DNA from 2 places in the Lysobacter sp. P5_B12 genome. Region 1 is predicted to be linked to the other one. Evidence: riboswitches for the same ligand, from Rfam matches in the RefSeq annotation. Region 1 holds a riboswitch; the other holds the start of a gene.

Region 1 (3,315 bases):
CGCTGAAGTTCCAGGCATCGAGCGAGAATCCGCCGGTCAACTCGCCGCCGCGGATGCGGGCCTGTTCCAGGTTGTTCGCGACGAAGATGCTGGAGTCGTAGACGATCAGGTCGTCGACGCGCGTCTGGTACGCGTGCACGTCCCAATGCCAGGTCGCGCGGCGCTGGCCGACGCCGATCTCGAACGTGTCGGAGGTCTCCGGCAACAAATCCGGATTGCCGTAGAACGGGAAATACAGTTCGTTGAACGTCGGCGCCTTGAATGCGCTGCCCGCATTGGCGGTGAGGCGGAAGCCCGCACCGAGGTCCATGCCCCACGCTAGGCTGCCCGTCGTGTGGCCGCCGAATTGTTCGTTGTCGTCGCGACGCACGCTTGCCTGCACGTCGTGCGCACCGAAGGCGCCCTGGTATTGCGCGAACACCGCGCGGTTCTGGCGCAGCGCGCCGTCCTGCGACGACACCAGCGTGCCGAACAGATCGTTCGCGAAGGCCTTGTCGCGCTGCCAGTCGTAACCGACCGTCGCCAACTGCTTGTCGGCCACCTTGAAGTCCGCCTGGAACGACGCGCTGTCGCGACGGCTTTCGAAGAAATCGGTGAACGCGTCGTCGCGTGTCTGCAGCGAACGATCCAGGTTGCTGCCGCCGGTCAGCGTGAGCGTCGCGGGGCCGACTTCCCAACGCGCCTTGCCGCCGACCACCTGCTGCGTGGTGTTCGACACATCGCCCAACCCGAACATCGGGTCGGCGTCGATTTCGTTGCGGCCTTCGTTGCGCAGGGCATGCATGTCGATGGTCAGGCCATCGACGGGCCGTACGCCCGCGCGCACCGACACCGCGTTGCTTTCGTAACCGTCGTCGTCCGGATCGGGCGTATCCATGAAGCACCCGGCGAACTCCGGCGTCGTCGCACCGGTGCAGGAGTTGTGGCCTTCCGTCGACTGGTGGCTGTAGTCCGCACCGAACCACGCGCGGTCGAATCCGATGTCGAGGCCCGCGCTCAATTCGCGCAGATCGTTGCTGCCGGCGCCGAGCTTGAAGCGCGGACGCACGCCGCCGTTCTTCGGTTGACGCGTGAAGATCTGGATGACGCCGCCGATCGCGTCGGAGCCATACAGGCTCGAACGCGGGCCGCGCACGATTTCGATGCGCTCGATCAGTTCGACCGGCAGGTCCTGCAACGCGGTGAGGCCCGAGGTGGAGGAGCCCACGCGCACGCCGTCGATCAGGAACAGCGTCTGGTCCGATTCGGTGCCGCGCAGGAACAGCGTCGTGAGTTTGCCCGCGCCGCCCTGGTTGACGAGGTTGATGCCCGCGCGGCCGCGCAGCAGGTCCTGCACGGATTGCGCCTGCGTGCGTTCGATTTCGGCCCGATCGATGACTTCGACGGCGGACAGCGAATCATCGACGGTCACCGCGGTGCGCGTGCCGGTGACGAGCACCGTGTCGAGTTGTTCGGCCTCCTGCGATTGCGCAAGCGCGAAGGCAGGCAGGGACAGCAGAGCCACCGCGACGGCGGCGGCGAGGGTGTTGCGTGACATGGATTGGAGTCTCCGGCGCGCACGCCCGCGCGCCTTGGGTTCACAAGGAGTCGCGTCATGGCGGGGGGAAACACAGCGGAGGCGCGTGCGACGGCGCTGCCGCCGCGATGCCCTCCGCATCGCAACCAGGTCTGCATTAAGGCCGGTCTCCGGGCTTGCGCGCTGGTCGTCTCGTGAGAAGGCGATCCGGGCCGCGGCGCCTTCCCGTGCGCGTGCACAGTGGCGGATGCGTTGGCCTTGCGTGCTTACCGTTGCGGGGGCAGCGCCGGAATGCGATCGCGCAATGCGATCGGGCACCGGCTTCCCGTTTCAACCCTTGGACGATGCGTCCGCGGGTCACCTCAAGCGGCGGGGAGTGTAACCGTGGTGCTTCGGGCGCGGAAGGACCGCGCGTCAGTCCGCTTCGTGCCCGGCGGGCTCGTCGAACAGATTGAAGGCCGGCGCGGCGTCTTCGGTATCGGCCATCTGCGTGGTGGTGACGGGCGATGCGGCCGGGCGGTTGCGCGGCGGCGGAAGCAGGGCCGTGGCGGCCTCGGCGGCATTCACCAGTTCGCTGCGACGCGCTTCAGGCACTTCCTGCCAGTGGCAATCGAGCAACGCGCCTTCCAGTGCGTAGAGCAGGTTGAGGCTCGGCCGGAAGCCGGCGCGCTTGACGCGCATGAACGCATCGACCGCGCCCACCGCTTCAAGATCCTCGCGCGAGCGCAGGCCCACCTGGCGCAGCCAGGCAGCGGATTTCGGACCGATGTTGCGCAGCTTGGCGGTGCTCAAGCCAAAGATTCCTCGAACAGGCGGGCAATCGCTTCGATCCCCTGTTGATCTTCAACGTCGAAGCGCGCGGGAACCGGACTATCGAGGTCCAAAACGCCGACGAGCGTACCGTTGCGGACCAGCGGCACCACCAGTTCCGAACGCGAGGCCGCATCGCAGGCGATGTGGCCGGGGAATGCATGCACGTCTTCGACGAGTTGGGTCGTGCGCGTGCTCGCCGCCGCGCCGCACACGCCCTTGTCGAGCGGGATGCGCACGCACGCGGGCAGGCCCTGGAAGGGGCCGACGACCAGTTCGGTGCCGTCGAAGAAATAGAAACCGGCCCAGTTCAGCTGCGGCAGCGCGTGGTAGACCAGCGCCGAGAGATTGGCCGCATTCGCGATGCGGTCGGGCTCGCCGTGGAGCAGGGCGCGCGCCTGTTCGGCGAGCTGGGCGTATTGCTCCGGCTTGCTGCCGGACAGCGTGGAGGCAGTGAACATCCCCGGAGTCTACCAGCGCGACGGCGTTACCATGGCGCCGTGGCCGCGACGCTGCGTCGCGACGAAGGGGCCCGCATGTGAACGGCGTATTCGTCACCGGCACCGATACCGGCGTTGGCAAAACGCTCGCCAGCACCGCATTGCTGCACGCGATGCGCGATGCGGGCGTGCGCGCGGTCGGAATGAAGCCGCTGGCGAGCGGCTGCGAACGCATCGACGGTGCATGGCGCAACGAAGACGCACTGGCGTTGCAACACGCGAGCGCGTTCGCGGTGCCTTACGAAGACATCAATCCCTTCGCGCTCGAACATCCGCTCGCGCCCGAACTCGCCGCGCGCGATGCGGGCATCACCGTCACGCTGCAACCGATCCTCGATGCGCACGAACGTTTGCGCGCGCAAGCCGACTGCGTCGTCGTCGAAGGCGTCGGCGGTTGGATGGCGCCGCTCGCCACCGACCTGATGCAGGCCGATCTCGTGCGCGCGCTCGATGTTCCCGTCGTACTCGTCGTCGGACTGCGGCTGGGTT
Region 2 (3,315 bases), on a different contig from region 1:
CCGGCGATAACCGAAGGGCGCAAGGCACGCGACCACCGCGGCAGGCCGCGCGACGAACATCAGGAATGCCGCGACGCCGAGCGCGGGCAACAACACTTCGAAGAGCTTGTGCGGCGTGGCCAGCAGGCCGAGCAAGAGGAACATCACCAACTGCGCGAACCACGTCGCCGCATCCTGCACGGACAGCACTTCGTTGCGCGCGCGCATCGGGCGGTTGGCGACGACGATGCCCGCCAGGTACACCGCGAGATAACCGCTGCCGCGGAACAGGTTGGTGATCGAGAACAACGCAACCGCACCGGCGAGTGCGAGCCACGGATGGAGGCCCGGTGGAAGTTCGAAGGTATTGAGTGTCCACACCATCAAGCGCCCGCCGAGATAACCGGCGACGAGGCCCGCGGCGATCGCCCACCCGAGTTGCAGCGACAGCATCCATGGATCGTGCGTGCCCGTGCCGGCGATCCATGTCGTCATCGCGAGCGTGAGGAACACCGCCATCGGATCGTTGCTGCCCGATTCGAGTTCGAGCGTCGCGTTGACGCGGCGTTCGAGATGCAGGCCGCCGGCGCGCAACAGGAAGAACACGGCGGCCGCGTCGGTCGAAGACACGACGACGCCGAGCAACGACGCTTCCAACCACGGCAGATGCAACAGATACACCGCGGCGACCGCGGTGAGCGCGGCGGTGATCACGACGCCGGCGGTCGCGAGCACGACCGACGGCACCACGCTCCCGCGCACTTGCGCCGCGCGCGTGCGCAGGCCGCCATCGAACAGGATCACCGCGAGCGCGAGCGAGCCGACGAGATAGGTGAACCCCAGGTCCGAATACTTGATGCCGCCCGGCCCGTCTTCGCCGAGCACCAGGCCGAGCAACAGGAACACCAGCAGCAAGGGGGCACCGAACCGGCGCGCGAGCAGCGACGAAGCGATGCCCGCCAGGATGAGAAGCGCGCCGAAAAGCAGGCGCAGGTCGATGGCGTGCAGGTGCTCCAAGCGGACTCCTTGTCGGCTGGGGTCGAGTGTAGCGGTCGCGGTCGCTTGTCGCCGGACCCCAACATCGTCGATTGACAACGACTCGAAGCGCGATATCTTGTGGTCGTCGGTTCCGCGGGCGAAGGTTCGCGGATGAAAAGGGAAGCCGGTCCAACTCCGGCGCTGCCCCGCAGCGGTAGGTGGAAACGAAGTCGCGCACGCACTGGGGCGGTGGCCCCGGGAAGCGGCGACGAGTAGGTGGTGCGGCTCCATGCGCACCGTGTCCACGAGCCCGAAGACCTGCCGACAACCGCGCGATGCACGCCGCGCGGTGCCGGCCGCGGAATCTCCGGGGGGAGATGGCTGGTGACGCAGGGGCCGGCCGCCGCTTTTTTCGCGCGCGTGTCTCGATCGCTGCGACGCCGCCTTCCCATCGTGTGGTTCCAAGACCGATTGTCGATCGCCGAGGGAGCGATCGGCACCGGTGCGCCATCACGGAGCCACCCATGTCACACGACACGCTCGCCGAATCGGTCGTCTCGCCCGCCGCCGTCGCACCTGCCTTCGATCTTACGCCGCCGCCCACCGCCACCACCATGCGCGTCACCAAGCGCAACGGTGCGTCCGAAGCCGTCGACCTCAACAAGATCGTGCGCGCGGTGACGCGCGCGGCCGAAGGCCTGCACGCGGTGGAACCGATGCGCGTGGCCACGCGCACGATCTCGGGCCTCTACGACGGCGCGACCACGCGCGAACTCGACGAACTCTCGATCCGCACCGCCGCGCTGCTCACCGCCGAAGAACCCGAGTACGGGCGCCTGGCCGCGCGCCTGTTGTCGGCGGTGATCGCCAAGGAAGTGGCGGGCCAGGAAATCCACGCGTTCTCGCAGTCCATCGCGCGCGGGCACGAAGTGGGCCTGATCAACGACCGCCTGCTGGAATTCGTACAGGCCAACGCGCGCAAACTCAACGACGCCATCGACCCGATGCTCGACCAGGGCTTCGATTATTTCGGCCTGCGCACGCTGTACGACCGTTATTTGTTGCGCCATCCGCGCACGCGCAAGGCGATCGAGACGCCGCAGCAGTTCTTCCTGCGCATCGCCTGCGCGCTCGGCGAAGACGTGCCCGGCGCGCTCGCGCTGTATCGCGCGATGGCGCATCTGGATTACCTGCCTTCGTCGCCGACCCTGTTCAACAGCGGCACCAACCACGAGCAGCTGTCCTCGTGCTTCCTGCTCGATTCGCCGCAGGATTCGCTGGAATCGATCTACCAGCGCTACGGCGACATCGCGCAGCTGTCGAAATTCAGCGGCGGCATCGGCGTGAGCTTCACGCGCGTGCGTTCGCGCGGTTCGCTGATCAAGTCGACCAACGGGCATTCCAATGGCATCGTGCCGTGGCTGAAGACGCTGGATGCGTCCGTCGCCGCCGTGAACCAAGGCGGCAAGCGCAAGGGCGCGGCCTGCGTGTACCTCGAGCCGTGGCACGCCGACGTCGAGGAATTCCTCGAGTTGCGCGACAACACCGGCGACGAAGCGCGCCGTACGCACAATCTCAACATCGCCAACTGGGTGCCGGACCTGTTCATGCGCCGCGTGGAAGCGGATGCGGACTGGTCGCTGTTCGATCCGCGCGTGGTGCCGGAGTTCGTCGACCTGTATGGCGATGCGTTCGAACGTGCCTACGAACAGGCCGAAACGCAGGGCAAGGCGACGCGCACGATCCGCGCCCGCGAGTTGTACGCGCGGATGATGCGTTCGCTCGCGCAGACCGGCAATGGCTGGATGACGTTCAAGGACAAGTGCAACCGCGCGAGCAACCAGACGCTGCGGCCGCAGAACGTGATCCATCTGTCGAACCTGTGCACCGAGATCCTGGAGGTCACGTCCGCCGAGGAAACCGCGGTGTGCAACCTGGGTTCGATCAATCTCGCGCGGCACGTCGACCCCGAGATCGGCTTCGACTTCGACAAGCTCGCCGAAACCGTGCGCCTGGCCGTGCGCCAGCTCGATCGCGTCATCGACCTGAATTTCTACCCGATCGAAACCGCGCGCCGCGGCAACCTCCGCTGGCGCCCGGTGGGCCTGGGCTGCATGGGCCTGCAGGATGTGTTCTTCGCGCTGCGCTTGCCGTTCGACGGCGATGCGGCACGCGCGCTGTCGACGAAGATCGCCGAGACGATCTACTTCCACGCGCTCGATACCTCGTGCGAATTGGCGGTTGAACGCGGCGCACATCCGTCGTTCGGCGATACGCGTGCATCGGTCGGCGAGTTGCAGTTCGATGCATGGAGCGTGGTACCAGAAGCGAGCGAACGATGGGACGCCTTGCGCGAAC

What was found. A riboswitch is a leader RNA that binds a small molecule or an ion and turns the genes downstream of it on or off. The one in region 1 is predicted to bind cobalamin.
Region 2: another riboswitch for cobalamin. It lies ahead of AC1DOM_RS00140 (ribonucleoside-diphosphate reductase subunit alpha); the one in region 1 lies ahead of btuB (TonB-dependent vitamin B12 receptor).

Annotation. Positions count from the first base shown of each region.
Region 1 is NZ_JBFULG010000005.1:98,851-102,165, reverse strand. Features, by position in the region: gene btuB (TonB-dependent vitamin B12 receptor) at 1-1,537, opposite strand, end outside; cobalamin riboswitch at 1,661-1,896, opposite strand; gene AC1DOM_RS09760 (TfoX/Sxy family protein) at 1,931-2,308, opposite strand; gene AC1DOM_RS09755 (GAF domain-containing protein) at 2,305-2,787, opposite strand; gene bioD (dethiobiotin synthase) at 2,865-3,315, shown strand, end outside.
Region 2 is NZ_JBFULG010000001.1:27,098-30,412, reverse strand. Features, by position in the region: gene AC1DOM_RS00145 (potassium/proton antiporter) at 1-996, opposite strand, end outside; cobalamin riboswitch at 1,087-1,297, shown strand; gene AC1DOM_RS00140 (ribonucleoside-diphosphate reductase subunit alpha) at 1,482-3,315, shown strand, end outside.